4 regions of the Tindallia californiensis genome follow, and region 1 is predicted to be linked to each of the others. Evidence: riboswitches for the same ligand, from Rfam matches in the RefSeq annotation. Region 1 holds a riboswitch; each other region holds the start of a gene.
What was found. A riboswitch is a leader RNA that binds a small molecule or an ion and turns the genes downstream of it on or off. The one in region 1 is predicted to bind cobalamin.
Positions count from the first base shown of each region.

Region 2: it holds a riboswitch for cobalamin, as region 1 does, so the genes downstream of both, eutS (ethanolamine utilization microcompartment protein EutS) here and BLV55_RS09565 (cob(I)yrinic acid a,c-diamide adenosyltransferase) in region 1, are expected to answer to the same signal.
Region 3: it holds a riboswitch for cobalamin, as region 1 does, so the genes downstream of both, BLV55_RS12980 (ABC transporter substrate-binding protein) here and BLV55_RS09565 (cob(I)yrinic acid a,c-diamide adenosyltransferase) in region 1, are expected to answer to the same signal.
Region 4: it holds a riboswitch for cobalamin, as region 1 does, so the genes downstream of both, BLV55_RS13745 (ABC transporter substrate-binding protein) here and BLV55_RS09565 (cob(I)yrinic acid a,c-diamide adenosyltransferase) in region 1, are expected to answer to the same signal.

Region 1 is NZ_FNPV01000006.1:108,600-116,563, forward strand. It holds gene BLV55_RS09540 (S-layer homology domain-containing protein) at 1-880, opposite strand, end outside; gene sucD (succinate--CoA ligase subunit alpha) at 1,134-2,066, opposite strand; gene sucC (ADP-forming succinate--CoA ligase subunit beta) at 2,063-3,244, opposite strand; gene BLV55_RS09555 (aspartate-alanine antiporter-like transporter) at 3,263-4,465, opposite strand; gene BLV55_RS09560 (DUF2292 domain-containing protein) at 4,569-4,724, opposite strand; gene BLV55_RS09565 (cob(I)yrinic acid a,c-diamide adenosyltransferase) at 4,789-5,295, opposite strand; cobalamin riboswitch at 5,551-5,744, opposite strand; gene BLV55_RS09570 (L-cysteine desulfidase family protein) at 5,925-7,190, shown strand; gene BLV55_RS09575 (DUF6449 domain-containing protein) at 7,227-7,964, opposite strand, start outside.
Region 2 is NZ_FNPV01000003.1:392,331-400,294, forward strand. It holds gene BLV55_RS05835 (ethanolamine ammonia-lyase subunit EutB) at 1-590, opposite strand, end outside; gene eutA (ethanolamine ammonia-lyase reactivating factor EutA) at 620-2,056, opposite strand; gene BLV55_RS05845 (sensor histidine kinase) at 2,166-3,584, opposite strand; gene BLV55_RS05850 (ANTAR domain-containing response regulator) at 3,587-4,162, opposite strand; gene BLV55_RS05855 (EutP/PduV family microcompartment system protein) at 4,193-4,615, opposite strand; gene eutS (ethanolamine utilization microcompartment protein EutS) at 4,612-4,959, opposite strand; cobalamin riboswitch at 5,325-5,511, opposite strand; gene BLV55_RS05865 (sigma 54-interacting transcriptional regulator) at 5,623-7,869, opposite strand.
Region 3 is NZ_FNPV01000010.1:84,275-92,238, forward strand. It holds gene BLV55_RS12955 (hypothetical protein) at 1-101, shown strand, start outside; gene BLV55_RS12960 (ABC transporter ATP-binding protein) at 119-889, opposite strand; gene BLV55_RS12965 (ABC transporter ATP-binding protein) at 882-1,814, opposite strand; gene BLV55_RS12970 (ABC transporter permease) at 1,830-2,666, opposite strand; gene BLV55_RS12975 (ABC transporter permease) at 2,663-3,616, opposite strand; gene BLV55_RS12980 (ABC transporter substrate-binding protein) at 3,619-5,229, opposite strand; cobalamin riboswitch at 5,379-5,570, opposite strand; gene BLV55_RS12985 (methyl-accepting chemotaxis protein) at 5,634-7,634, opposite strand; gene BLV55_RS12990 (type 2 periplasmic-binding domain-containing protein) at 7,940-7,964, opposite strand, start outside.
Region 4 is NZ_FNPV01000012.1:6,443-14,406, reverse strand. It holds gene codB (cytosine permease) at 1-530, shown strand, start outside; gene codA (cytosine deaminase) at 585-1,820, shown strand; gene BLV55_RS13755 (LacI family DNA-binding transcriptional regulator) at 2,017-3,048, shown strand; gene BLV55_RS13750 (4Fe-4S binding protein) at 3,059-4,177, shown strand; cobalamin riboswitch at 4,454-4,635, shown strand; gene BLV55_RS13745 (ABC transporter substrate-binding protein) at 4,733-5,701, shown strand; gene BLV55_RS13740 (FecCD family ABC transporter permease) at 5,716-6,771, shown strand; gene BLV55_RS13735 (ABC transporter ATP-binding protein) at 6,768-7,586, shown strand; gene BLV55_RS13730 (YfcC family protein) at 7,583-7,964, opposite strand, start outside.

The DNA.
Region 1 (7,964 bases):
AGAAAATTCTTCCATTGGATGGAAAATCCTTCACACTATCAGGCAAAATAATTTCGTCCAGGGCATTGAAGGTAAATGCCTGCTGTCCAATTTCTTCAAGTCCCAAAGATAACGTCACATGCTCCAGTTCATTATCCTTAAAAGCCATAGCTCCTATTTCTTTTAAGGATTCAGGAAGGTGAATTTCTTTCAACTTATTGCCTTCAAAAGCATCCTCTCCAATTTTTACCAAATGATCAGAGAAGGTAATTTCTTTAATCTGATTCCCCCAGAACCCTCGTTTCTCTACTGTTTTCAAGGTGTTAGGCAATTTCAGTTCTTCAATCAAGTTCCCCTGAAATGCCCATGGACCTACTTCTTCAAGCCCTTCTGGTAGCACAAGTGTTTTAATCTGACTATTAATACTTCCGCCAAAAGAAGAGAAGTGAAAAGCTTTTTCACCTATTTTTTTCACATCCACTCCGTTAATAGTAGATGGTATGATTAGCTCTTCTGGTGGATTTTTTCCTCGATATCCTAAAATAATTCCTTTTTCTTCATCAAACTCAAATTCATCATTGCTTTGCATTTTTATTTGTTCTACTTCTTCTGTCTCTTCTGTTTCTTTCGCTTCCTCATAAGCTGCATCTTCCTGTTTTTCTTCTGGCTTTTCTTCCTTTGTATCCAGATGTTTCCTATCACTCTGATCATCCGAATCATTCGTTTCAGGGATTTGATCCACCTCTTGGTAAACCTTTTCCGTAACTGTTGTTTTCGTTGATTCAGTGTGTTTCTCCACCAAATCTTTTTCCGCCCATGCTACAAATGGACTAAACAAAGGTAGTACCATACTTAAGGTTACTAGCAACGCAATACGTTGCTTCCATGCCATTTTTGACATTCTTATGCCTCCCTTTCTTTTGCTGTTCTTTCTTTCCCTTATCCTTGCACCGCTTCCTACATCCGCCCCTTTCCTCTATGTAATTCAGATGATGCTATATATAAAAAACCAGAGGTAGCTAGTAAACTCATTTCTATCCGAAAAGGCAACACCGCTTATCTCCTCTTTTAAGAAGGAATTTTCGATGCTAATCATCGGATACATGAGTTCTTAGCTACCTCTGGTTTTCCAGTCAGTAGAAACTATTTTGTTTTTATTTTAAGGCTTTCGAAATTTTATGCTGATAGGATTCAAATTCGTCGACCCATAGATTTTCTTTTTTTAACGCTTCTACTAAAGTTTTTCCAATACTGGTAGGTTTTTCTGCCATATAAATACCGGCTTTTTTCATGGCTTCTATTTTTTCTTTGGCCGTTCCTTTTCCTGCTGATATAATGGCTCCGGCATGGCCCATCCTTTTTCCGGGAGGTGCGGTTTCTCCGCTAATAAAGCCTACCACCGGTTTCTTCATATGCTCGCTGATCCAGGCGGCGGCTTTTTCTTCGGCATTGCCTCCAATTTCACCAATCATCACTACGGCATCTGTCTCCTCATCCTGTTGAAAAGCCTGTAGTACATCAATGAAGTCGGTACCATGAATCGGGTCGCCGCCAATGCCCACGGCAGTTGACTGCCCGATACCTCTTTGAGATAACTGGTGGACCGCTTCGTAAGTCAAGGTTCCAGATCGGGAAACAACGCCGATTCTTCCTTTTCGATGAATGTAGCCAGGCATAATGCCAATTTTGCAAGCTTCCGGCGTGATAATTCCCGGGCAGTTGGGTCCAATCAGCCGGGTTCTTTTGCCTTCCATATATTTTTTCACTTTTACCATATCCAATACCGGTATATGTTCTGTAATGCATACCACTAGGTCCAAAGAAGCATCCACAGCTTCCATGATGGCATCGGCGGCATAGGGAGCCGGTACGTAGATCACGCTCACATTGGCACTGGTTCTTTCCACCGCTTTTCGCACCGTATGAAACACAGGTATTCCCAACAGTGCCTGACCTTCTTTCCCAGGACTGACTCCGGCCACGATGGTGCTGCCATATTCCTGCATCAGCTGGGCATGATACTGGGCTGTTTTTCCGGTAATGCCCTGAATAAGGATTCTTGATGTTTCATTTACCCAGATGCTCATTGAACCGCACCTCCTTTTTTCTTTACCAGTTCCACGATTTTTTTTGCGCCTTCGTCCATATTCATCACCGTATGAATGGAAAGAGTCGATGCTTCCAGGAGTTTTCTTCCTTCCTTAACATTAGTCCCTTCCAGCCGAATCACCAAAGGTACCTGAAGGTTTATTTCTTTGATGGCATTCATAACTCCTTCTGCAATAATATCGCAGCGCATAATGCCTCCAAAAATATTGACAAAAATGCCCTCCACCTTGGAGTCTGATAAGATAATCTTAAAAGCTTCGGTGACTTTTTCCTCCGTAGCACTACCACCTACATCCAGAAAATTTGCCGGATCCCCGCCATAGTATTTGATGATATCCATGGTCGCCATGGCCAGGCCGGCGCCATTCACCATGCATCCAATATTGCCGTCCAGCGAAATATAGGAAAGATCGTACGCCGCTGCTTTGGTTTCTTTTTCATCTTCTTCATTCTGATCCCGGAAGGACAATAGATGGGGCTGACGAAAAAGAGCGTTTTCGTCAAAGCTTAACTTTGCATCTAAGGCCATCATGCCACCGTCTTTTGTCGTGACCAGAGGATTTATTTCAGCCATGGAGCAATCTTCTTCTATATAGCACCGATAAAGATTTTTTAAGATAGACAAAGCTTCCGAAACCTGCTCCAAAGGGATTTTGATAGCATCACATAACCGCCGGGCCTGAAAATCCGCTAGACCTATAGCCGGATCAATGAGTTCACGGTGAATCCGTTCCGGAGTTTCAGCGGCTACGGCTTCAATATCCGTTCCTCCTTCTTCAGAAGCAATGATCATTACCTGGGATGCTTCCCGATCCAAGGTTACAGCTACATAATATTCTTTTAGGATATCGCAGCCTTCTTCAATCAACAGGGTTTTTACTTCTCGGCCTTCCGGTCCGGTCTGATGAGTGACCAGCTTTTTTCCCAATAAGGATTCCGCTGCTTGTTTCACCTCTTTAAGGCTGTTTACCACTTTCACTCCGCCAGCCTTTCCCCTACCGCCAGCATGAATTTGTGCTTTCACAACGGCCATATCCGTTTGAATGTTCCAGCCTGATTCTTCCGCCTCTTCTGCTGTGTGAACCGCAAATCCACGGGGTACAGCTATGTTGTATTTCTTTAAGATGGATTTTGCCTGATATTCATGAATGTTCATCGCTAAGCCTCCGTTCTTTTATCGATATAAAATATTGGTATATAGAATCATCAGCAATAGTGCAAAGGGGTAAGCCGCTCCGTAGCCCACGGTTACTTCATCGCTTTCAAACGCATCAATGGAAGCAGCAAGTCCCGGTGTACTGGTCATTCCACCACAAATTCCTCCTACAAGATAAACCGTAGGAAGCTTTAATAAATGCTTTCCTACCAGATATCCGACCAATATACTGACTACGGCCGTCATAGTTCCCACCCATAATAAGGAAACTCCGACCTCCTTCAGCATGTGCAGTGCCTGATACCCATAATTAAGCCCTACGATAGCTAAAAACAAGTTTAAAGAGGTGTCACGCAAAACCCCCAGTTGGCTATCTTCCATCAGGAAAATAAAAGGACCCAATTTTTTCTTGTCGCCCAGCAGCAAAGCACTTATTAAAACACCACCCGTCGTCCCTAAGGAAAAGGTACCCAAAAATGATCCCATATAAAAAGAAATATTTCCAAGGATGATGCCGGTCACGCAAACGAAGGAAAAAGATGCTATACAAAAACATCCTTCAGCTCTCTGACCTTTTTCAATGCTCTCGCTCTCTTCCTTGCTCATTTTTGCTTCTGTTCTTTCCTGGTTTATGTCATTTTTTCTGCTTCTCTTATGATTTCGATAAATTAGTTGCACAAAGATAACCGCCGCCATAATACCGGGGATATAGGCAATAGAGTAACCAAGGCCAACCATGGATTGCTCTCCACCACCTTCAACTCCTGTTATTTCAAGGGCCGTTGCTAAGCCAGGCGAACTGGTCAACGCTCCTACATACGTACCAAGAATGGCCGTTCTCAAGGTTGGATACATAAAATTCATAAAAAAATAGCTGGCGGATGCCCCGGCTGTTGTGATGGCTAACGCCAATAGTAAAAATTGATATCCATATTGGCGAATCACCAGCCGAATATGTTTTGCTGCCATTAAGCCAACGGAAGCAATAAAAATCATCAAGCTTAAATGAAACAGCGAACCTGGTATCAGTTGCCCGTTTTCTGGAACCAATTGAACCGCTGCTATTTTCAGATAGCTGATGAGTGGATAACTGATCAGTATCCCCGCAAATAGCACGGCTGAACTACCTAACTTTACTTCTTTCACTTCTATTTGACCCATCAAATGACCTGCCAGTACACATATCCCAATCAAAAGAAAGGGATTAGCAACGATTTCCATCACACTCAACAACCTCACCCTTCTTTCTTTGTCTTAAGGCAAGCTAAAGAACACCAGAGATCGGCCCGATTATCCTTTTCCAAATCTCCGGCGTTCCGACCATTCATAGTTTCATGGATTTTTTCCAGTCTTCGATGCGAATGGCATGACCATCCTGAATAATCAGTCGCATTTCTCCATGCTGGGTTTCCCGTATCAGCTGTAACAATTTGGCCTCCCGATGAGTCAATTTTTCTAATGATGTTATTCTTTCTGCCAACGAACTCAACCTCCCCACCTAATCCTTTACCATCCAGCAAATCCATTATCGGCTACTAAGCCCTTTAACAGCCTTCTTCTTTCACTGCCAATGCAAACAGGGTATCCGACAGTCGATTCACATACCGCAGCAAACAGTCATTAATCTCTTCTTCCCGCATTAACCAGATAATTCGTCGCTCAAGACGGCGGCATACGGTTCTGGCAACGTGAAGATGTGCCGAGGAAAGGGTTTCTCCAGGCACTACAAAGGTTAAGGGTTTTTCTAACTGGCCCATATAACGGTCAATCAGCTCTTCTTGTTTTTTCACCTGTTCCTCTGTTATGGTATCCCTCATTTTTTCCGGATTTCGGGTTGCCAGTTCACCACCTAGGATAAACAATGCTTGTTGAATTTCTTTTAAGATTTCTTTGACTTCCTGATCTTTTACAGTGGCCCGAGCCACGCCCAGAAAACTGCTCAGCTCATCGACGGTTCCATAACATTCCACCCGACACTCGTCTTTGGTTACTCGCTGACCATCCCATAAACTGGTTTCTCCCTGATCGCCACCCCGCGTATAAATTTTCATCTTTCCTTCCTCCCTTCTGCTTCTTTTGACACTTTTTATTTTATGCTTCTCTTTCCCTTTTTATTTCCTTGCTTTCTGCACTCTGCAGAGACAGGCCTTCCACTTTCTTTCCAGAAACGCAGACATAAAAAAACTCCTCCAGATTCCGGGAGAAGTGTTTATTGAACTATTGTTATCATTAGTCATCAGTTAAGAACAACCAGAAAAACAAGGTTTTTCGGATGCTTCCTATTCTCCTTCTCATCTCCCGTGAGAAATATGGAGCATTTCATGGCAGGTCTCCTGGCTCAGCTTCATCGCACATCAGTCTCCTTCCCATTGTTGTGTTTCAACAGTGGATATGACTAATAGCTCTGCATTACAGTGGCGGGACCGCGTGGGCTTTTCACCCATCTTCCCTTTTAATCTGTTCTCGTAATCAAACAGACACCATCAAATGTTATTAAATTGTCTTGTTACAAAAGTATCATATCATATTCAAAATGGGCAATCAAGCACTATTCTTGTTTTCCATTTTTCCTCTTTTTTCCCTTTTTTCAAGGATTTCCCACCAGTTTCGGTAATATTTGTTGACAGCTTACAAAAATTATATAAGAATAGAGGATGAACGAGAAAAGGAGGGTTTTCCATTGAAGGATTTATATATTCAGGTATTAGAAGAAGAACTGGTACCGGCATTAGGCTGTACGGAACCAATTGCTATTGCCTATGCCGCCGCCAAAGCCCGGGAAGTGTTAGGACAGATGCCGGAGTCTATGATTGTTGAATGCAGTGGAAACGTCATTAAAAATGTAAAAGGCGTCACCGTACCGATGACACCGGGTATGAAAGGCATTGAAACCAGTGCCATTCTTGGAGCTGTTGGGGGAGAAGCGTCACGAAAGCTGGAAGTATTGACTTTGGTTACGGATGAGCATATTCAGGAAACAAAAGAGAAGCTGGAAAAGAAGATATGCCAGGTGGAGCTGGCCGAAGGGGTGGAAGGACTCTACATTAAAGTTCTCCTTCGTACTGGACAGGAAGAAGCCAGTGTTACCTTAAAGGACTGTCACACCGGTATTATTGAAATCACTAAAAACCAACAGGTTCTTCCACAGGAATCTACGATAGATGTCAATGCCACTCAAAACCAACAGGTGGATCGAAGTTTTTTAAGCATTCAAGGGATCTATGATTATATCCGTCAGGTAGATGCGGAAAAACTAAAGCCCGTCTTGGAGGATCAGGTCACTATGAACCGAGCCATTGCCGAAGATGGTCTTGCCAATCCTTATGGTGCCAATGTGGGCAAAACCCTGTTGGAACTTTATGGAGATGCGGTGGATAACAAAGCAAAAGCCTATGCCGCTTCCGGTTCGGATGCTCGAATGAGTGGATGTTCCAAGCCAGTGGTCATTAATTCCGGTAGTGGAAATCAAGGGCTAACCGTCTCTTTACCCGTCATTGTTTTTGCTGAATACCTGGAAGTACCGGAAGAAACTCTGTATCGAGCCCTGGCACTCAGTAATCTGATCTCTATTCATATCAAAACCGGCATTGGCAAATTATCTGCTTTTTGTGGTGCGGTCAGTGCTTCTTGTGGTGCCACAGCGGCTATTGCCTATTTACATCAGGCATCTTTTCCTGTCATTGCCAGATCCATTGCCAACACCTTGGCAAATACCTCCGGCATTGTCTGCGATGGTGCAAAAGCTTCCTGTGCCGCTAAAATCGCTTCTTCTGTGGATGCGGCTATCCTGTCCTTCCGCTTAGCAGAAAAAGATCAGTATTTTGAAGCCGGTGACGGTCTTTTAAAGGAAGATATTGAAGAGACCATCCGCAGTGTTTGCCGGATGGCCAAAATTGGAATGAAAGAAACAGATGTCGAGATCCTGAAGATCATGATTGAATCCTGATCTTCAGGATTTTTTTAGCTCTTTTACTTTATTGCTTTATTGAAGGTAAATAAATTCTGGTAAATTCCCTGATTCAAAGGTTCCCATAAATAGCTGGTTATCAAATTCGTCAAAGAAACCGACCACATACACCGGAAAATGGTCATCCCGCCGCCAGAAAGGATCATAGCGGGTTAAGCTTTCTTTAATCTCTTCCTTCTCTTTGGTGATAATGCCATTCCCTACTTCCATAAAACCATTTCTATCCATCAGTTCCCATTCTTCTTCATTTTGCACCATCTGAACCGATACTTGATAAATATCCTCCGGCACTACGGTAACATCTTCATAATAGCCCTGATCTTTTAACCATCTTTCTAAGGTTTCAAACTCCGGATGACGGGCTACATAGATTTCTCCGCCATAATAAGGAGCCATCGCCTTACTTTTTCCATCTGTCAGCCGGACACGAAGAGATCCCTGATGTCGATGACTGCTTTCACCATATAAAACATCGTAATCCGCTTCTTCAATTTCTTGTTGAATAATCTTCAGTACTTCTCTTGCTTCTTCCTGCTGCAGGATTTTTCGTTTATCCAATTCATAGGAACGAAACTCAATATGAGACACGTCTTCCGCTTCCAGTCTCAGCACCGGATATTCCATCTTTTTATCTTCCGCTAATTCACGGATAGGACGGAAATAGCTTTCAAAGTCTTCGTAAGGCACCGTATATTCTCGGATTTGACGATTTCCATTTTCTAAGTGATACACCAAGGATATGCCTCGGAAATC
Region 2 (7,964 bases), on a different contig from region 1:
TCAATCACCGGATTCAGTCCTAGTACAGCATCTCCCACTCCGTAGGAAACACCTTCCATCAAGGACACCATAATGCCATCTAAATTGTCGGTGGTATGATTTGGCTGCAATCGGAAAGAGAGGGTTCCCGGTTCTCCGATGGTGGTATTGCAATGAGCCGTTACAATCATCTTTTGGGCTCCCAACACCAAATCCATATTGCTCATTAATTTGGTTACCGCTGCAATCATTTCGGAAGTAAGGCCACGAGAAACACGTCGTATCATATCATTGGTCGTGTCTTCATCCAGAATCCATTCTCTCAGATCAGCCACCGTCCACTCCTTAATCTCTTCATAAATGGGCATGCTGAGATCATCGTAAATTAAACGGGTCACTTCATCTTCGTCGTAGGGAACGGACGGGTGATGATACAGGGTTTCTAAGGTCAGCTGGCTTAACACTTCTTTCGCCGCCACTCGTTCGGTCATCGTTTCCGCTATAATTCCTGCCAGTGCATCTCCTGATTTTTCTTCATTGGCTTTTGCCATCACTTCTTTCACACTTTTGAACAGGTACTGCTGTCCAAACAAAGATGTTCCTAATCTCATTCAACCTAACCTCCTATTCTTTTCTTAGCCTAGTAACCAAAAAGTAAGGTTTTGATTACAATCGGCACTACTTGCCCCTGTGCAATGGGAACTCCTATGTCAATATAATCTCCATTGTCCGCATTAATTGAATCGATACAGATCAGCCCTTGCCCTTTGGGAATCATGCTTCGCAGGCAAAGCCCCAGCGACTTACCGAAGTCACTTTCCAGGATTACTACTAAGGGGTGATCCGATCCATTAATTTTTTCACTGACCATGGCGATATCCTTGGCTAAGGCTTGGATTTCATTAAAGCCGTAACCTCGTTGACCTCTGATTCCTAATGCAACCAAAGAGGTATCGCCTTGTTTTTGAATCCACTCCATTTTTTCACTCATTTTTTGCTGTCGATCAGCCGACGGTAATGCTTCTTCTTCCTCATCCAGTTTGATAAGCGGTATATTCTTTAAGGGCAATAATTCTCCGTCATAATGAACCGTACTGCCACTAACATCTGTACTATGATTGCCGGCACCCACCACCGTTGCTCCTATGGTTTCCGAGCCGTAAAGGATCTGATGGTTTGTTTCGGATGCTGACTGAGCAATGGCATTTCCCAAAAGGATGCCTATATCTCCGTATCTCAACCAGTCGTCTTCCTCAGGGTTTGCAGAGGCTACGCAATCAGCAACGCCGCCAGATAAAAAAGCTTTGTCAATGGAATGGTTTTTTCTTAAACCATGATCTGTAATAAGTAGTTCTTGTATAGGAGAACGGGTGTCAGCATTCATAATTTCTACGATGGTTTCGGCCATTCCCTGACAAAATTGCTTTAAGGCTGTCATCGAAGGTCTTTTTCCTAAAGCTATTTCTAAGCCTAAATGTTTGATCAGAGCCTCCGCCTTTTGAGAAGTATAGGTAATGTGTTGATCTTCTGAAAATTGAATAAGCCTTCCACCAATGTCATAACAAGCCGTATCGATTAATTTTCCATTTTGAAATACAGCTACATTGGTTGTCCCTCCTCCAATATCAAGATTCATTACCGTTGCATTGTGTTCTTTTGAGTAATCACAGGCTCCAGAACCCTTTCCGGCCAACACGCCTTCCAAATCTGGCCCGGCTGTGGCTACTACAAAATCTCCGGCAAAGCCACTGAGCATGGTAAGTACCTGCTCCGCATTTTCTTTTCTTGCTGTCTCTCCGGTGATGATAATGGCTCCTGTATCTACTTCCTCCGGTTTCATTTTTCCTTGTTGATATTCCTTAGCAACGATGTCTTTCAATGCAGCTGCATCAATCACCTCAGCACTGATTAGTGGAGTAAAATATATTTCACTACGATAGATCACTTCCTTATGGGTAATTTGAACGGTAGGAACGGTCCAGGCAGCCGCTGTATTTTCTACGGTTATCCTGGAAAAAACCAATTGAGTCGTGCTGGTACCGACATCGATCCCAACACTTTTTAGCTGTTGTGCCACCGCAAAATCTCCTTTGCAAAAAAATAACGTTAAAAAACTCTCTTGCTGTTCAAGAGTTTTTTAACGTCTTTGTTAAAATACATTCAGTATACATCATTGTATGCTGTTGTTATTCACTTGTCATCTTAAAGTCAAACATTGCCTTTGTTCCCCCTTCTGTGGAAACAAGGGTAAATCGGCCTTTTAGCTTTTCTTCCACCATGCTTTTAACAATACTTAGACCTAAGCTGCCGGAAGTACTGGTTTCGGCATCAAATCCAAAGCCATCATCTCTTACCACCACGCTGGAATACATAATACCCTTTTCAATATTGATCTCTATAAGGCCTTTTTCACGTTCCCGAAAAGCATATTTCATGCTATTCTGAACCAGTTCATTGACAATCAGCGCTACCGTTGTTGCTAAGTCAGAACTTACTTGAAACCGACTGCCTGTAATCTTCAAGGATATCTCACAGTCCTCTTCCAGAGATCCAAAGGTATTAGATACGGCCCGTTCGATGATGGTACGAAGATCTACTTCGTCTACCCCGCTCTGAGCCAGAATTTCATGGGTAGCTGAAATGCTTATCACCCTGCTGATGCTGTCTTCCAAGGCTTGTTTTGCCTTTTGCGAGTCTGTTCGTCTGGACTGAAGCCTTAACAGACTGGCGATGGTCTGTAGATTATTTTTCACACGATGATGAATTTCTTTCATTGCCACAGACTTGGTAATCAATTTTCTTTCAATGTTTTTCTCTTCTGTGATGTCTTTCACAATCATTAATAAGCCACTGAAGTGATCCTTCTCATCTGATAAGGGAGCATATTTCACTTCCATCATCATATCTCCCCGCTTAATTTCCGAGGTTTTCAGATGGATTGTCTCCGCCAACTCCTTAAACCGACTTCCATCCAGAGCCAGATTATCAAAAGGAATACCTACCAGTTCTTCCTGATACCCTAAATAGCGGTACATCCGTGTTGCCACCGGGTTCATTTTCTGTGAAATGCCTTTGCCATTAAAGACAACAATTCCATCGTTCAGATAAGGCTGTAGTAAAATATCTTCCTGTAAGGTGTCCACCAAGGTCTCCGTTAGCTGTTCCGTGGTTTCCGTCAACATTTTCATCTGAGCATTTTCTTTTTCAGCCTGAGAAATGTCATTTTCCATAATTAAGCAGCCAATGGTCTCCTTTGCTTCATTAAAGATAGGTACCACATGTTGTCTTACCCGTTGTTCTTCTTGTGTGATCGCTCTTAAATCTCTGGTGGGCATGCCTATTTCCAATGTTCGGATCGCTGCCGGTTCATGATGTCGGTATGCCAGTTCACCTACTACCGACCTCTGGTAGTTGGATTTTCCCTGACTTGGTTTCGCTTCCGCCACCACCACTGCCACCCCGGCTTCCCTGGTCATTACATCGATAAAGATGTCTCCACCAGACAAGTCGGCCATCAGTTGCAATTGTTCCGCTACTTTTTCCAGTTGTATGATATCGTTTTCATTTAAACAGGTATGGGTTTCACATAATTGTCTTAGTTTCATATTCATCCTTCTATGCTCATTAAAATAGTACTTGCTATTTCTTGCATGCTGCAACGTTTGTCCATGCTCATTTTTCGAATATAATTATAGGCGGCTTCTTCTGACATCTCATTTTGTGACATTAAGGCACTTTTTGCCCGATCCACCAATACTCTTGCTTCCAAACGTCTGGCCGTCTTTTCATGAGCTTTCTTAATGTCTTCAATTTCTCTTCCTCTATGCATCGCAATTTCTGCCGCCGGCAAGAGCGATTCTTTTGTCACTGGCTTTACAACATAGGACAAGACTCCCGCCTGCTTTGCCTTTTCTATGAAGGATTCGCTGCTGTAAGCAGTCAATAACAATACAGCTCCTGCTAAATTTTCCTGCGTTATTTTTTTTGCCGCAGTAATCCCATCCAGAAGAGGCATTTTCACATCCAGAATTGCCAGATCCGGTCTTTGCTTTTTACATATTTCCACAGCATCAAATCCATCCGAAGCTTTGCCTACCACATCGTAGCCTGCTTCTTGCAGCATTTCTGCTACATCCATTCTTGTAATCGGTTCATCGTCAGCAATGACTATCCTCTTACTCATATTAACCTCCGATTTGTTGGGTGATTGTTTTTAAAGGATCTCGGCAACCTGCCCTATCCCTGCACCGGAATAGGCACTTACCTGATAAACAGTGGTTACTCCTGCTTTTCTCAGCCAACCTTCAGAGCGAACTACATCTGCTTCCGAATGATCCGTCTTGGTGATAATTCCCACTACTGATTGATTAAACATGCTGGCAAACTGTGGCGGAAAGTAGTTGTCTCTGGAGGTACTATCATGCACAAAAGCGACTATTTTCGCATCAAAAGATAAGGTAACAATGGCATGATAATATCGTGGATTTTCCAGGTATTCACCTGGAGTGTCGATAATTTTCGGGTGATATTCTACGGCTTGGGTTTTTCGATACACCATTTCGTCATTGGAAAGTCGTTGAATTAAAGTGGTTTTACCTGATCCCTGAGTTCCAACCAGTATCATTGATTTTTTCATGAGCGAGTCATGACGGTGGTTGTGAAGTGAAGTACTTGCCCCAACATGTGAAGTACCTCCTGAATCGCTTCTTCCACGCTTCCTACATCGCCCACTAACACTAGAGATCCGCTAAATCGATCTAAAAACCCTATGCGTACATCAGACGCTTTGGTAGCTACATCACCAGCAATGATCGCCCCCTCGCTCGGTGTAATGGTCAGAATTCCCACGGCACCTGTCTCACTTTCCACTAAACCCAGTTTCTGACATACATCTTCTCTTGGATTTGCAATTAAATGAGCTAATGTCACTTGTTTGCCAGGCACATATTCCTGTACCATTCTTTGCTTTTCATCCTGCATAACGACGCCCCCTACACTAAAAAAGCTCGCAGTCCTCCCTTTGTAACGAAAAAAGGAAACTACAAGCTTCATCGCTTATTATGTTCGTACGCCGTTGTACTGTTTTTGATTATAGCACGACAAAAAGCATTATTCAACCAATTTTTTTGATTTCTCGAAAAAATTGATCAGATAACGCACCCATCCGCTGTTTAGTCACATTGATACATAACTTCTTTCCTTACTCTTGAGCCTAATATATTGAACATAAAAAATCTCTCCAGTCCCACTGAAGAGATTTAAGTAATTAATTTCACCATCACAAACAAGACAAAACGGCTTGTTTGTTTCACATATCACTTATCCCCTTCCTATCTCCCGTAGGAACTTCGGAGTCTTACATGGCAGGTCTCCTGGCTCTGCTTCTCCGTCTTCTGTATCCTTCCCATTGCCTGTGACAACAGTGGTAATTACAGAGACTCAGCATTACAGTGGCGGGACCGCGGAGGAATTACACCTCTCTTCCCTTTTCAACCATTTGAAAAAATGGTCACCATACAAGTATTATTTAGTTGTTCCCATCTTATCATGAAGCGGACCCACCGTCAAGCCAGCCTTTTGCCAGTTTCTTTGTTTTCGAAAGATGTGCCCGAGGCGACAGATCCCAGGACGGTCTTAGGCTGATTAATCGATTCCATATTTCCTAAGTTTTTCATAGAAATTAGATCGTGATACCCTCAATAGATTGGCTGCTTTTGTTCGATTATTATTAGTGCTCTTCAAAGCATTGAGAATGGTTTCCTTTTCTACTTTTTCCAACAAATTTTCCAGAGGCTGCACTTCATTGGCCAAAGGATTAATATTTTCATTTTTCCATAAGTGCAGCGGCACATGTTTCTCTCTGATCTGACTCCCCTCCACCATATTGAGCAGCCTTTCCAATAAATTTTCCAGTTCCCGAACGTTGCCAGGCCATTTATATTCGCATAAAACTTTCATCGCTTCTTTGCTAACGGTTTTAAGCGGTAATTGGTACTTTTTCGTCAGCTTATCCATCAGATACTCTACTAACAAAGGAATATCCTCCGGTCTTTCTCTTAAAGAAGGCACCGTAAAAGTCAGGACATTGATGCGATGGTATAGATCCTCCCGAAAATTTCCTTTCTTGATTTCTTCCTGCAAATCTTTGTTCGTTGCCGTAATAATTTTGACATCCAAAGGAATGGTCTGCTGCCCACCTACCCGTTGTACTTCTTTATCCTGAATAACCTGCAATAGTTTGGCTTGCATGGCAGGACTCATATCAGCAATTTCGTCGAGAAAAATAGTTCCTCGGTCTGCCTGCTGAAATTTACCCGTGCTGCCACCTTTTCTGGCTCCTGTAAAGGCACCTTCCTCATAACCGAAGAGTTCCGCTTCAATCAACTCTTTTGGAATCGCACTGCAGTTAATATGAACAAAGGCTTCATTGCGTCGTTCCCCACAAAGGTGAATGTTATTGGCAATATAGGTTTTTCCCGTTCCACTTTCTCCTAACAGCAAGACATTGGAATTTGTTTTTGACGCATTGACAATAAAATTTTTAATGGCTCTGATCGCATCCGAATGCCCTATGATCCGATCGTCAATCTCCTTAACGCTTTCCATAAAGTTTTCCACTCTTTTTTTATAGTAATACACTTCGTTTTCCTTTTGGCCTAACAAATAAGGCAAACACATCTGCAGTTCTGCGATTCCCCGATAGACAGCAATCGCTTTTTCACGACAGGTTTCATAACCACAAGCTTCACAATTCAACTCATCTTCTTTGCTATACTTCTGGCTTTTTGCCAGTATGTCTCGTATTTCTTCTTCACTTGGGATTGTTCGTTGTTGCTGAAGGGTTTTGTAATACACCCTTCTGGAAATTTGAACTTTATTCTTTTTTACCGGTCTCTCCGGATCGCCGGCTCTTTTGGCGATGCTTTCATTCGCAAATTCGATGACTTTTCTTTTCCGGTATTGAAGAGAGCTGTTATCGTGAAAAAAGTCCGGCCCATCAATACATCCTTTGCAGTAAAGAATATCAATCAGCATTGGTTCCAACTTACCTTCCTCAATAGCCCGAAAAGTTTCCAGCACCTCTTTTTTGCCTTCTACCACCGTGATTTTATTATTCAGTATATCCGTGCTGATTTCAGCCGCCTTTAACAACCCTCCTGCCACAGGAAAAACCTGCCCACGACATTCTTCGTAAAAGTGATTAAAAGCAGCCGGCCTTACTTTTCCCGGATCTATCTCATTTTCATCAAACATCGCTTTCAATTCCGAAAACAAGAGGACATAGTCTACCGTATTTTGGGCGTATTCTTTATCAATTTCTGTTTTTTTCGCAACACAAGGCCCAAAAAAGACAATATCTGAACTTACTTTTTGTTGTTTCTTAATGTAATCGGCCACCGCAATCATCGGAGAAACAATAGGCGCTAAATGATGAATCAATGATGGATAATGGCGTTCCACCATATTGACAATAACCGGACAGGGCGAGGTGAGCATCGGTTTTGAGATGGGCTCCCGATAGAGTTTCGCATATTCCCTTGCTACCATTGACGCACCCTGTGCCACTTCATAAACTTGATCAAAGCCCAATTTTTTTAACGCTCCCACCAATCGATTCGGTTCTTCTTCAAAAGCAGCTACGATAGATGGTGCTAAAATGGCAATGGTAATATTTCTTCGGTTTCTCAAAGATTTTTCAACGGCACTCCTGTCTGATCGAATGACTTTATTTTTCTGAGAACAGACATTGACACAAAATCCACACTGAACACATTCTTCTTTCATTAACTCCGCCTGATCCCCCTCAAAACGTATGGCATTCACAGGACATCCCCGGACACAGGAATAGCATTTTTTGCAAGTTGTTTTTACGTCAGAAACAATCGGCATTAAAACACCTCCGGTACAGCGTATCTTCCAGAAAAACTTATTCATTATATTTTACCACAATTCTTGCAATTCTATCAGAAGCAACGACGCTTTAC
Region 3 (7,964 bases), on a different contig from region 1:
ACTTAAAATGGCAGGAAGAAGAACAGGAAAATGATACCTATAAGCGGTTGTGGTTTTCGGAACTGGAAAAGCATATGAGTCTGGATAAGTTATTTCAGTAATGGACTCTTTAGAACCTTTAAAATAGCCCTATCTTTAAAGATTCGGCTATTTTTTTGGTTTCGGAATGGACTGGGTTTGAAAAAATAGTTTGTGTGGATCCTTGTTCAAGGATACGACCCTCTTTCATGATTAAAAGATGATCACTGATAGCGTTTATCAGATGAATATCATGAGTGATAAACAGCATGGAAAGGGAAAACTCCCGTTGTATTTTTTGCAATAACTGAATCATCTGCGCCTGTACAGAAACATCCAGCATGGACGTGGGTTCATCAAGAATCAGCAACTCTGGTTGTAAAGATAAGGCTCTTAGGAGTGCCACCCGCTGAATTTGCCCACCGCTGACCTGATGTGGATATCGGGATAAAATGTCTTCTGTCAGACCAAAGAAGGCCAGGCTTTCCCGAATCTTTTGGACAGCTTCTCTTTCCGGGAGGATTCGATGGAGGCGAAAAGGTTCTTTTAGGCTTTCAAGAATTTTTTTCTTAGGGTTTAAGGCTGTATCCGGATGCTGAAAAACCATCTGGATTTTTCTTCTGTAGGGGAGCCACTCTCTAAAACTGAGTTGGTTAAGGGATACGTCTTGGTATACAATATGGCCGCTGTCAATGGGTTGAAGACCGGCAATGCATCTGGCTAAAGTGGACTTTCCGCAACCGCTTTTACCGACCAATCCGGTGGTTTTTTTGGCATGAAGGGAAAAAGAGACTTCTTGGACCGGTGTGATTTTTTGAGAAAAAGGCCAGCTGCGACCATAGGTCTTTGTAACGTTTGTTAATTTAAGCATATAAGAAGCATCTCACTTTCCGGTGGTTTACAGAAAATAACGGTGGTTTTTCCTGTTGGCACAGAGGCTTTTTGTGTGGACATCGAGGGTGAAAAGCACATCCTGTCGGTAAATGGATTAAACTGGGTGGCATGCCGGGAATGGGTGTCAATGTTTTATAAGGTTGGGCTTCAATAAATCCTTTTGTATAAGGATGAAAGGGTTGGGAAAAAAGATCCTGTGTCCGTCCGGATTCCACGATTTCGCCAGCATATAAAACCAGCAGATGGTCGGCAATATGATTGGCAAAAATCAGGTCATGGGTAATCAGTAAAAAGCCGATATGGGTATCTTGCTTCATTTGCTGGAAAATATGATATACCTCATGGCGAAGCAGTACATCTAAGCCTTTGGTAGGCTCGTCGGCAATGATAAATTCTGGTTGTCGGATGGTTGCGGCGGCGGCTAAAATTCGTTGCTTCATTCCACCGCTTAGCTGAAAAGGGTAAGCATCCGCCACTCTTTCCGGATCTGTGAAATGATATCGTTTTAGTTCTTCAAGGATACCAGCTTTAAGATTTTGGCGATGCTTCCCAGCTACTACTTCCCGAAGCTGTCTTTTGATCTTGAGAAGTGGGTTCAGGGAGGTATCAGGATTTTGAGGAATAAGAGCTATTTTTTGTCCTCGTATTTTTCGAATTTCAGAAGCTTTCATCATAAGAAGGTTTTGGTTTTCATAGAAAGCTTCGCCGGAAACCAGGCTATTCTCAGGCAGTAGTTGAAGAAGGGAAAGTCCCAGCACGGATTTTCCGCTGCCTGTTTCACCTATCATTGCGGTGACGCTGCCTTTTTCGAAAGACATGGATAAATGGTTAACGGCTTTTACCAGCCCTTCTTTTGTTTGAAATGCCACCTGTAGATGGTTTACGTCAATACGGTTATTCATCAGATCTCAGCCTTTCTAAAGAAAGGGTTGATCCTTTCTTTCGGAGGTATCAAAAAAGTCTCGAAGTGCATCGCCCAACAGATTGACAGAGAAGCAAAATCCAATGATAAAAATGCCAGGAAAGTACATCAGATGAGGGTCGGTACGCATATAGGTTTTTGCATCAAAGATCATGACACCCCAGTCTGGCTGAGGTGGTTGAAGGCCTAAACCCAGATAGCTTAAAGAGGCAATCGCAATAATGGTTCGGCCGACCTGAGCGGTAAAAAGCACCATAAAAGGGCCAATAATGGTGGGCAGGATATGCCTGAAAATAATATACCCATGACCAGCACCAAGGACTCGAAGACCTTCCACAAAACTTTCTTCTCGTATTTTTAAGATTTCAGCTCGCACCACTCTAGAAAAGTCGGCCCAGGAAACAATTAAGCTGGCGATTAAGATACTCTGGAAGCCGGGTCCTAATATGCCAGCAATAGCCAGCATAAAGCTTAGAGGAGGCAAACTCTGAAAAATCTTTACAAAAATCTGAATGATTTCGTCCAGCCATTTACCAAAATAACCACCAAGAATTCCAAAAAACAAACCAATGATCATGGTGCCACTGGAAGCGACGGTGGCTAAAATCATAGAAGTTCTGCCGCCATAAATAATGCGGCTAAGCACATCCCGTCCCATGGCATCTGTACCCATCAGATGCTCCTTCGAAGGAGGTTGTAAGCGATTACTCATATCCACTTGTACCGGATCGTAAGGAGCAATCCATTCAGCGGTGATGCTCATCAGAATGAGTAAAAGGAGAAAAAGGATTCCCAAAGAATTCATCCATTTTCCAAAGGTGTTTTGCTTCATCCTTGATCACCACCAAGGCGAATTCGTGGATCAATGAGGATATAGGAAAGATCAATCAACAGGTTAAAAAGGACATAAACTACACCAGTAAAAAGGACATAGGCCTGAATCACAGGATAGTCCATGCTCATAATCCCTTCTATGGCATAACGGCCAACACCGGGAATGGCAAAAATGGTTTCTACAATGGCGGATCCACCGAGGATACTACCAAAATAGTTGCCAATAATGGTTATGACAGGAAGTAGAGAATTTCGTAAAGCATGCCGGTAAAGCACAAAAGCTTTGGTTAGTCCTTTGGCATGGGCATTTAAGATATAATTTTTATGCAACACTTCCAGTAAGGTTGCCCGATTGACACGCATAATCACCCCACTGGTTCCGAAAGCTAGTACCAAGGAAGGAATGATCAAGTGGGAAAATGTCCCATAGCCACTGGTAGGCAGCCAACGCAGATGAACAGAAAAGAACATCATGAGCAGAATGGCGGCCAAAAATCCGGGGGTTGAAATGAGAAGCAGGCTGAAGAGCCTGCCTATATGGTCAAACCAGCTATGTTGATAGACGGCCATGAGAACCGCCAAAGGAATCGAAAGAAAGATGACCAGGAGAAGGGCTGAAATGGACAAGGCCAAGGTTTTAGGCAGTCGATCCCGGAATTCTTCAGCAATGGGGATGTTCGTCATAAAAGAGGTACCAAGATCTCCCTGAAGAATCCCCCCGATCCATTGCTGGTATTGTTTGCCTAATGACTGGTCAAGGCCCAGTTCTATTCTTTTTACGTCAATTTCCTCCTGAGTAGGGGTACTCACTCCGTCGGCACTTAAAGCCTCCCGGGCCGGGTCACCTAAAGCGACCACGCCCAGCAGGAAGGCAATTACCGAAACTCCGATTAAAACCGGCAGGGCCAATACTATTTTTTTCAAAGCATAAGGAAGGGCATAGGTCATGGCTATCTCCAGGAAATGCCGGGTAAATCCACTCCATAAACGGTAGCTTCATAATTTTTAAGGGATTTATGATGCGGTGCCAAGGTTACATCATGAAACATCGGCAGGGTGGAAATATCTTCGGCAGAAATGGTTTGTAATTCATTAACGGCTTCTTTGATGAGATCCAGCTCTGTTTCAACAGCTAGCTGAGCCAGCAATTCATCTACACGTTCATTGGAAAAACCCAAACTATAAGCAATATTGGTACTTCCTTCACTGTGCATAAATCGGTTAAAAATGGTCATTGGGTTTAGATCTGGCAATCCTTGAATATGCAAAGAGATATCAAAGTCTCCCTGTGACTGACGCTCTCGAAAAGCGGCACCATCCATGATGCTGATGCTGGAAGGCAAGCCAAGTTCCGATAAGACGGATTGCAGGTATTCCGCCTGTTCTTTATAAGGGTACCGGTCTAAGGCCCAGGAAGGAACAATAATTTCAAGTTCCGGTGTTTGATCACCAAGGACTTCTGTGACCAAGGTCTTGGCTTTTTCTGGATCATAGACTGGAGAAATGGGTTTAGCAAAGGGAGAAGCGGCGTTGAGAATGTTGACGGTAGGTTCTGGATAACCGTTATAAAACTCTTGCACCAGCAGTTCTCGGTCAATGGCTAAACTAAGGGCTTTTTTCATCTTCGGATCATTAAAAGGAAACCGTGTTCCATTACAAGACAAGTAATGAGAAATGGTTGATGGCTGGTAAGAAAGGGCAAAACGATCATCGTCCAATAACTGTTTGGTTAATTCTGGTGTTAAAGCGCCCAAATCTAAAACGCCCATGATTTCTTCGGCTTTTAAGGCAGCAAATCGAGTCTGTGGATCTGGAATAATTCGAATTTGAATATTTTTCACCTGAGCTTTTTCGCCATAATAATCTTCGTTGGCTTCCAGCTTTACATATTGGTTCCTTTCATGTTCCACCAGCCTGAAAGGACCTGTTCCCTGAGCAATCGTCGTAAAATCCGTTGTTTCGTCAAAGGAATCCGGACTATACATGGCACTGCCAAAATTAGCCATATTATAAGGAAGCAAGGCAAAAGGTTCTGAGAAAATCATTTTCACCTGATGGTCCTCTATTTTTTCGATGGATTCAAAATGGGGATATACAGCATCGAAATGGAAGGTGTAGAAGGAGGAACTTTTTCCATGCATGTTTGAATAGCGATCATAATTGGCAATGACCGCATCCGCGTCAAAAGAATGACCGTCATGAAAAGTGACACCTTCCTTTAGGTGAAAAATCCATTCCGTAGCATCTTCGTTGCGTTCCCAATGGGTTGCCAGCTTAGGAGCTGGTTGCTGATCGGGTCCGATGGCTACCAGAGGTTCCCATACGGATAAAATGGAGCTCATGTAAAAAGCATCCTCCGGACCTGGGGCGACATCTCTTGGACCAGCCAACACAACCTCTTTTTCATAGAGATCCTTTTCAACTTCCTGAGTGAGTTCAACTTCCTGTGAGGTATCCGAATCAGCATCCGTTGATCCGCCATGGCATCCGGCTAAGAGTAAAAAGCTCATAAGCCCGAGAAACATCACGGTCCATAATATTTCTTTTCTTTGTTTCATCATGGTACATTCCCTTCTTTCGTCTTTTTTTCTCTTTTTAAGAGTGGAGATGGAGGATGCTACTACATGCTAAGGGCATCAAAAAAGCCCCTTAGCATGGCTACTAAGAGACTTTCTCATCTTAAGTCTTCCTAAAAAAAACGCAAAGGTTCTGCGTCGTCTTTTTCAAGGCAGGTCTCCTGGCTCGCGCATCATTCTCCTCCCAGTCTTCCCAGATTTCTCCAGTGACACTTTAGGGATTCGTCTTCGCTTACAGTGGTGAGTCCGCACTGGTTTTTCACCAGTTTTCCTATTCTCCCTTGTATCCTGTTGAGGATAAGGGCACCTGAAAAGATGATAATAGTGTACCCTTTATGAAAGATCCTGTCAACGGGATGGAACTGGCGGCCAGGTATTTAAGCGGATGCTTACAGCTTAAATACCCACATGGCGGTATCCATTTTGGCGGCCATATCAGATAAGACCTCTGTGGCACTGGAAATTTCTTCCATAGAAGCGGTTTGTTCTTCGACGGAAGCAGAAGCTTCTTCTGTTCCCGCTGCATTTTCTTCTGAAATAGCCGATAGATTTTCCATAATCTGAACCAGATGATCTTTGTTGGTTTCGATGGTATTGCTAGAGGCTGTCAGTTTCTCTACCAGGATACCGGCTTTTTCTACGGCATCGGCAATGTTAGAAAACTGTGTTTCGGTTTCGTCTTTACTAACTCTTTCGATACTCAGTGCTTCATTGATTTCACCCATTGCCTGCACGGCTGTCTGGGATTTTTCTTTAAGTTCTTCAATGATGCCTTTGATTTCGCCAGTAAAGGTGTTTGACTCTTCCGCCAGTTTTCGGATTTCTTCAGCAACCACCGCAAATCCTCGACCCTGCTCACCGGCTCTGGCGGCTTCGATGGCAGCGTTTAGTGCCAGTAAATTGGTCTGATCGGCAATGGCCTGAATCATGCTGCTGGCATTATCGATTTTATCGGCACTGGCCTGGTTGCTTTGAACGGCTTCGCTCATGACGCCTATCAACTGACCGCTTCGATCCATGGTGGCGGACAGCTTATCCATTACGTCGATGCCTTTATCCTTTTGTTGTTGGATTTCTTCGGTAATATTTTTAACGGAAAGCACATATTCCTTATTTTGGGTGAGGGAATTTTCCATTTCAGTTACATTCTGTACAGCCGTTTCCACATTTTGCGCCTGATCTGTTGCACCTTTGGCGATTTCTTCAATGGTTTTTGCCACTTCCTGGGAAGCGGTGGAAGACTGTTGGCTGGTAGCTGTCAATTCCTCTGCTGAAGTAGCCAATTGTTGGGAATGACCTTTGATGTCTTTTACCAACTTTGCAAAATTTTCCTGCAGGGTGATCAAGGAGCGGGTCATATCGCCAATCTCATCTGTTCGGTTCTGAAAGGAATCATTTGCATGAGCTTGATTTTCTGTTAGATCATACTGAGCTAGTCGGTCCATTGCTTGAGAAATATGTTTAATAGGAGCTACGGTTTTTTGTGCAATGCCGACAGACAGCAGGATGACAAGTAGCATTCCCAGACCGCCAATAAGCATATACTGATTCCGAAGACTAATTAGTGGCTGGTAGACCTCGTCTTCATCAAGAACAACCCCCAAAACCCAGCCAGTAGAAGCTACCTTTTGATGAAAAAGAATTTTATTCATGCCGCCTTCCCGGTAATGCTGGACACCTCTTTCTTTTTCTACGGCTTCCTGATAGATGGTGTCAAAAAAAGAATGATCATTAAAATTGGTGTTGATTAATTCCTCAGAAGGATGGGTTAGAACCGTTCCATCTTGGGAAACGAGAAAACCATAACCAGATTCGCCTATCTCTACTTCAGCAATGGTTTGGGTTAATGTATCTAAATAAATATCACTGACAGCGGCACCGGTAAACTGTTGGTTGCTATCATAAAAGGGTGCTGTGGCAGAAACCATATATTGATCGGTATTCAAATCTTGATATACTTCTGTAACGCTTGGTTTACCTGTTTGCTTTGCTTCCATATACCAAAGCCTGTGGGTCATGTCATAGTCCTCCGGTGGAACCCAGCCACTACCGGTAATAAAGGTGCCATCCACAAAACCCAGGTAGTAATGCACCATGTCCTCATCAAAACCTGTAGGTTTTAAGTAATCGGACTCCAGAGTCTCTTCCAATAATCTGTCCATGATAAAAGGATCTTCTACGATTCCGGCTAAAGTAGCTACAGAAGCTACCTTTTGTCCGAGCCAGGCTTCAATATACTGTACCAGAGACTCTGCCTCAGCTTCTCCATCGGCATAAACACCTTCTTCTAAAATATTTCGTGCATTAAAATAACCAATCATAGAAGTAGCAGCAATCATTACAGCAAACGCAATTAAAAGGACCGCTGTTAATTTACCTTTAAACTTCATTATGATGCCTCCTGTCTGTCTTCACTGTATTAGAATGGATGGATGAAAAAGTTCACCTCTTTTCTTGCTTATTTGTTGGAGATACACTCCAATTTCTTATCATAGCAAATAGGGACAGAAGCGTCAATAAAAAAAGGCACTAAGAGTTCCGGATATAGGAACTTTTAGTACCTTTTTTTAAGGATAACGTAATTTTGGCGGATGCTGGATAAAATTGCAGGGGTCCTTTATCGATCATTTTTTTCTCGGTTCACGTGAAAGATCCATGGGTTGACAAGAGGTGGGAGAGAGGATTGTGAGACACCTTATTCCTGTTCCTCGGATTCTTCG
Region 4 (7,964 bases), on a different contig from region 1:
TTATAGGGAATAGCATTATGTTTGTCTTTGGAGCTGTAGGCGGAGCCGTGACAGGAAACGCTGATATTTTTGATATCCTTATAGCCCAAGGACTGATGATTCCGGCCATTTTGGTGTTGGGGCTTAATATCTGGACCACCAATAATAATGCCTTGTATACAGCCGGACTGGGGCTTGCGAATATTACAAAAATTCAATCCAAACCAATGGTGCTTTTAGGGGGGACGGCTGGAACATTGGCAGCTATATGGTTATACAACAACTTTGTGGCTTACTTAAGTCTCCTAGGAGGAATGATACCGCCGGTAGGGGTAGTGATTATTCTTCACTATTTTATGAATAAAAAGCATTATCAAGAGGAAAGTAGTGAGTATGAAGAAGTAAATCCGGGTGCCATTGTGGCGGTTATTTTAGGATCGATGGTAGGCGTGTTTTTGAAATGGGGAATTTCACCGCTCAATGCGCTGGTAGTTTCTGCTGTTGCTTACACAGCCTACGAAATGATTATCAGGAAAAAGAATGTTTCATAAAAGGAACATGAGTAAATGAAAGAAAATCTAAGATGAAATAGGGAGGAAGGAAAAATGCTTATTAAAAACATATGCATTGAAAACGAAAAAGAAAAGAAAGATGTGCTGATTGAAGATGGAAAGTTCCTTGAAATCGGAAAAGAAATTTCTCCAAAGCCAGGAATCGAAGTGATTGATGGGGAAGGAAAACTGATGCTGCCACAATTTATTGATTCCCATGTGCATTTGGATTCGGCTTTAACAGCGGGAGATCCGAGATGGAACTTATCGGGCACTCTTTTTGAAGGAATCGCTTGCTGGTCTGAGAGAAAAGAGAAGCTTTCTAAAAAAGATGTGATGGACCGGGCGAGAAATGCGGTCCGAAAACAGGCGAAAAATGGTGTTGGGCATGTTCGGACCCATGTGGATGTTACGGACCCCAGGCTAATTGCGTTAGAAGGTCTTTTAGAATTAAAAGAAGAATTGAAAGAGGAAGTGAACATTCAGGTGGTTGCTTTTCCTCAGGAAGGGATTCAAAGTTTTCCCCAGGGAAAAGAACTGATGGAAAAATCTGTCAAAATGGGTGCCGACGTGGTGGGGGGGATTCCTCATTTTGAGTTTACTCGGGAATACGGAGTGGAAAGTGTGAATTTTCTGATGGAATTAGCCGAAAAATATGATAAATTAGTGGATGTGCACTGTGATGAAATCGATGATGAACAGTCCAGATTTATTGAAACATTAGCTACCAGAGCCTATGAATCGGGAATGATGGAACGTGTAACGGCAAGTCACACCACTTCGATGCATTCCTTTAACAATGCTTATGCTTCAAAGCTCTTTAGGATATTAGGCATGAGCAAGATTAATTTTGTTGCCAATCCCCTTGTGAATACTCATCTCCAGGGGCGATTTGACACTTATCCCAAAAGAAGAGGCGTTACACGGGTGAAAGAACTTCTGGAAGCACAGATCAATGTGTCCTTCGGGCATGATGATCTTTTTGATCCCTGGTATCCGCTGGGAGATGGAAATATGCTGGAGGTTATCCATATGGGACTTCATGTGTGCCAGATGATGGGGTATGAAGAAATTCTGAATGCTTATCAGTTGGTGACCTATAATGCGGCAAAGACCTTGCACTTAGGGAAAGACTATGGAATTGCCGAAGGGAATCCGGCCAGCTTTTTGATTTTGAACGGAGAAGATTTTTATCATGTATTAAATGAAAAAAAGGAAGTGCTTTATAATGTTACTAGAGGGAAAGTCATTGCAAAAGCAACACCTGCTGTCAAAAAAGCACTCTTTTAATAAGTAGTTGATCCAATGAACGAAAAAGCCTGACATGATTATGGTGAGGCTTTTTCTATCGGATCATTATCGCTGCTGAGATTCCTGTAGATTCGATGACGAGCATCACTAAAAATCCTGTTGATCCCTTAGGTAGGGAGAAAGCGCTAGAAATGGTATAATAGCCATAACTAGAATGAAAAAAAGGAGAGAAACGATGGCGAACATAAAGGAGGTTGCAAAAAAAGCAGGCGTATCAGTGGCGACCATCTCCAGAGTGCTTAATCATCCGGAAACCGTGGCTCCAGCAAGAAAAGCCCATGTGGAAAAGATTATGAAGGAGATGAACTATAAGCCTAATGCGTTTGCCAGAGGATTAAACTTAAATCGCTCCCGAACCATTGGTCTCTTAATACCTGGGCTAACGAATCCTTTATACCCGGAAATTGCCGAGGGGGTTGAAAAAGTAGCTCGGGAAAAAGGATATTCTGTGTTTCTATGCAATACAGAAGGAAGCTTAGAAAAAGAAACAGAACATGTAAGTCTTTTAATGGAAAAAAGGGTGGACGGATTAATTTTGGTAGCTTCAGAATTATCTGATAAAAAACTTCTGAAAATGAAGCAAGATAAGATTCAAATGGTGCACCTAGGCAGAAACCGAAGTGGTCTTGGGATACCAACGGTATATACGGATTATAAGATGGGAGGCTATATCGCAACGAAGCATCTGCTAGATATTGGATACCGACGAATTGCAATGATCCAGGGCAAAAAGGATCACCCGGTAGATGATGAAAAGATTGAAGGGTATAAAAATGCCCTTAAAGAATATGGTGTGACTCCTAACCTAGATTTAATTCTTATTGGTGGAGAAGATATTACAGGGGGGTCTATTGCCACTAATAAGTTATTAAGCAAAGAGGAAATGCCTCAGGCTATTTTTGCAGGGAATGATCTGATGGCCATTGGAGCAATGGAAGCCCTTAAACGAAAAGGAATTTCTATTCCCCATAAAGTAGCGGTGATGGGTTTTGATGATATTAAACCCACCGCTTATGTAGAACCAAAACTTACTACCGTTTCTCAGCCAGTGCATAAAATGGGATTAATGGCGGCTAGATTATTGTTTGAGAATCTTCAGGACGGAAGGAAAACAGAAGAAGCTCAGCCGGAAATTTATTTGCAACCAAAGTTGAAAATACGAAGATCCTGTGGTCAGGACGATCGTTTACAAGAAATATTCAATTAGGAGGGACGTTATGGACCTTAGAACGAAATTTATTGGTTTGAACTTAAACAACCCCTTAATCGTATCTGCAGGCCCTTTAACCGGTACTGGTGAAGGAATGGTAAAGGCTATGGAACAAGGAGCAGGTGCGGTTGTTACAAAAACCATCGTAAACGAGATTCGCCCTAATGTGAAGCCCAGGGTAATGTATAAAGAAAAAGGTCTGTACAATATTGAATTATACAGCGACTATTCTTTGGAAAAATGGGAGCAGGAAATTACTTATGCTAAGGATCGGGGAGCTGTGGTGATAGGAAGCATTTTAGGGCATTCAGCCTCTGAAATAACCTACATTGGTAAAAAAGTTGAATCCTACGGAGTGGATGCAATTGAAATGAGCCTTTTTTCACCTCATGGAGAAGGCATTGACGGGATTGTTGATTCTCCTGAAGGACTTTATGTGTTTACTAAAGCATTAACAGAAAGCGTGAATATTCCAGTGATAGTAAAACTTTCTGCCAATGTGTTAAATATCGGAAAACTGGCCAGAGAGGCTAAGCGGGGTGGTGCAGCGGCGTTAAGTGGCATCGATACGGTGAGGGCTATCCCCGGAGTAGATCTTTATACAAGAAAAGCCTTGCTGCCTACCTATGGTGGATATTCTGGGGAAGGAATACGTCCTATCGCTTTTGCGGCTTTGGCTTCGATGGTACAGGCAACTAATCTGCCTGTTTCTGGGGTCGGAGGCGTGAGTAAGGGAGAACATGTTTTGGAGTTTTCCATGCTTGGTGCCGTCACGGTTCAGTTGTGCAGTTCATTGATGATTCATGGGTACAGCCACCTGAAAACCATTCTGAAGGAACTGGAAGACCTTATGAAAAACCTGAATATTGAGAGCTTGGATGAAGTTCGGGGAAAGGCACTAGAATCCTTGTTGTCCTTTGAAGAGATTCCGAAAGAACCATTAGTAGCTTTTATAAAGGAAAAGGAAGACTGCAATCATTGTATGGGCCATTGCAAATCGGCTTGTTTGAACAGAGCTATCATACATAACGACCTTTCTTATACGGTGAATACAGAAAAATGTGCAGGTTGCGGACTGTGTGCTAGTGTCTGTCCGGAACATCGAATTTCCTTAAATTATGGGTAACATCACTTTCTACACACACAGGGGAAGGCAAGAACACAAAGGGACGGTTCGGAACAGAACAGTAAGGACGGGTTGAGTTACCTCAGGCTGAGTTGTCCCCGTCCCCACTGACATTCTGAACCGGCAATTTGAAGGCAATCATGTCATTTGACAGATGGAGCTCTTTGCGAAGCGAAAAAATCCGGAAGGAATAAGGTAGTGCTGGATGATCGACTTCGTTAAAGATAAGAAATAGCTTGTTTTCATAATCTTCCTATGATAGGATGAATAGATAAATAAATTATAAATCCTTAAGGTGCCTCTTAAAAGGAGGAGAATAGGAAAGACCGGTTATAGTCCGGCGCGGACCCGCCACTGTAAGCGAAGACGAATCCCTAAGATGCCACTGAAGAAATTTGGGAAGGCTGGGAGGAGGAAGAAACGCAAGCCAGGAGACCTGCCTTAAATGAAAACATGCGTAAAGCGACAAGGGGAAAGTAGGTAAAGAGAACTAAGATGGGAAGTCTCTTAATAATTAAGGGGCTTTTTTTAATGCCCTAAAAAAGGAGAATGAAAATGAAGAAAAAATGGCTGTCTCTGTTACTAATGATGGGAATCCTGCTTTTTATAGGGTGCGGAAAAGGAGAAGTTCAAACGGACTCCAAAGAAACAATAACGGATTATCAACCGGTGACGATCCAAAATTTTAATAGAACCTTAAGCATTACCGAAGTGCCAGAGCGAATTGTCAGTATGAATGTTCATACAACCGAAATATTATTTACCTTAGGCTTGGGAGACCGTATTGTAGGAACGGCTTTTAACAACGCTGAAATCCTGCCGGAATTCAAGGATGATTTTGACCGTATCCCTGTGTTAGCCGAAAGATATCCCTCTATGGAAGTTTTGTTAGGCGCTGAGCCGGACTTTGTATATGGGCGTGACAGTGCCTTTGGTGCAAATGGAACAGCTTCTGTGAACGAAATGGAAACCTATGGAATTCATGCCTATGCGGTAAAAGGAACCTTGGTAAATGGAGCAACCATGGATGATGTCTATGAAGACTTTCTGAACTTGGGCAGGATTTTTGATGTGGAAGAAAAAGCAATTGCTATTGTCAGTGAAATGCAACAGGAGATGAAAACGATTCAGCAACAATTGGGAGAAATAGAAGAACCGGTGAAAGTTCTTGTTTTTGATATGGGTGGAGACGCGGTATTTACGGCGGGACAATCCCTGCAAACAACCCTGATTGAAATGGCTGGTGGTAAAAATATTTTTGATGACATTGCCAATAACTGGGGAAGTGTTAATTGGGAAGAAGTCGTAGACCGCAATCCAGAAGTTATTGTGATCAATGACTATGGAGATGAAACGGCAGAAGAGAAAATCGATGAACTGCTTACTAACCCCTTTATGCAGGAGGTGGATGCTGTGAAAAACCAACGTTTTGTCATCCTGCCACTTCCCAGTGTTTTTGAGGGTCCGCGCAATGTAGATGCCCTTCGGATATTAGCTGAAGGGTTCTATCCAGAACAGTTTTAAAGGGAGCTGTCTAGATGAAAAAATCGATTTCGATGCCAAAATTATCGATATTGTTTTTGGTCTTATTGGTGGGTTCCGTTACCTTGGCTGTAGCTATTGGACCCGTCTCTATTGGGTTTCGAACCGTGTGGGAAATTGCCTTTAGTCAGTTCGCGGTGTTGGAACCATTGCTGGAAGAAGACTGGACAACAGCGCAAAAACACATTGTATGGGATATTCGGTTTCCGAGAGTTCTTCTGGCAGCCATCGTTGGTGCCGGACTGTCGCTGTCAGGAGTTACTATGCAGGCGCTTCTGAGAAATTCGTTGGCAGATCCCTATATTTTAGGCGTGTCTTCCGGAGCCTCCGTTGGCGCAACCTTAGTGATTGTATTAGGATTCTTCCGGTTTTTCGGACAAATGGCGATTTCTTTTGCTGCCTTTGCAGGAGCTCTTGCGGCGGTTCTGTTTATTTTTATGCTGGCGCAAGTAAAAGGAAAAGTATTGCCTGTTCGGCTTATCTTGTCTGGAATAGCTCTTTCGGCCATGTTAAATGCACTAACGAATATTATTATTATGACAGCACCAAGAGAAGAAGGAATCCGCAATGCGCTCTTTTGGATGATGGGAAGTTTAGGTGGTACTAAATGGTCTCATTTATGGATTCCTTTGATAGCCGTTATCGGTACCTTTCTTTTTCTTTTTTACCAATCCAGAATGCTTAATATTTTGTTAATGGGGGAAGAAACAGCTATCACTCTTGGAGTGAATACCCATCAACTTAGCAAAATGCTATTAGTGGTGACGGCCCTGACAACAGGAATTATGGTGGCAATTAGTGGTGCTATAGGGTTTGTAGGGTTAATGGTGCCTCATGTAACCCGTTTCTTAGTGGGAGCGGATCATAAAAAAGTACTTCCTTTATCGGCATTGTTAGGTGCTGTGTTTCTTATATGGGCAGATGTGCTGGCTAGAACCTTGTTTGCGCCGGAAGAAATGCCTATAGGCACCATTACGGCCTTATTTGGAGGGCCATTTTTTATCTGGCTGCTTAGAAAGAATGACTACTCCTTTGGAGGTGGCTCTAAATGATGGTTTCTGTAAAAGACCTGTCACTATCAATCGATGGATCGCCAATTATTGAAGACATTAGTTTTGCAGTAGAAAACAAAGAAATTATCGGGATCGTTGGTCCAAACGGGAGCGGAAAATCCACCTTATTAAAAACCATTTATAAAACACTGCGTCCAGATAAAGGAACTATTTTGATGGATCATCAGGATATCAGTACCTTGTCAGAAAAAGAAACCGCAAAGAAGATGGCGGTATTAAAACAGGAATCTACCATTGATTTTGATTTTACGGTTCGAGAAATGGTGGCAATGGGAAGAGCTCCGCATAAAAAAACCTTCGAAAACTATTCTCGGGCGGATTACATGATTGTCGATGAAATGATTGAAAAAGTGGGGATGAAAGCATTTTCCAACAGAAGCTTTACGACCTTGTCCGGTGGAGAAAAACAACGGGTCTTGTTTGCCAGAAGTTTAACGCAAAAGCCAGAGTTGTTAATTCTTGATGAACCGACAAATCATCTAGATATTAAATACCAAATAGAAGTCATGGAAATTATTTCAGAACTGGATATTAGTATTTTATCCGCCATTCATGACTTAAACATTGCTTCTAGCTATTGTGATAAAATCATTCTTTTGCATCAAGGAACCATTAAAAGCTTTGGAAGTCCGGAGCAGGTACTGCAGGAACATGTCATTAGGGATATTTTTCAGGTAGAAAACAAAGTAAGCAACAATCCCTTTACGGGAAGTATTCATATTTACTTTCTCGGTCTTGGATCTAAATCCAAAAGAAAAACCCCCGCTGCTTTTGCAGAAGGGGCTTTGCTTTAACTCCAGCCGATCAAGGTTGCAAATCCAATAGATAATACAGCGATTCCAGTCCATATACCGAAAATAGGCATAACAAATTTTAACCATTTTTCGTAAGGGATTTTAGCAACTCCTATGGCGCCCATTAAAACGCCGGATGTAGGGATGATAATATTTGAAATCCCGTCACCATATTGAAAAGCTGATACAGCTACTTGTCGAGATACTCCCACAACATCAGCCATGGGTGAAAGAAGGGGCATGACCACATAAGCCTGGCCAGAACCGGATGGTACGAAAAAGTTGAACAGAAGATTGGCTAAAAACATGCCTATCGATGAAAAAATAGGCCCTACGGCTCCTAGAGGAATAGACATTCCGTGGATAATCGTATGAATA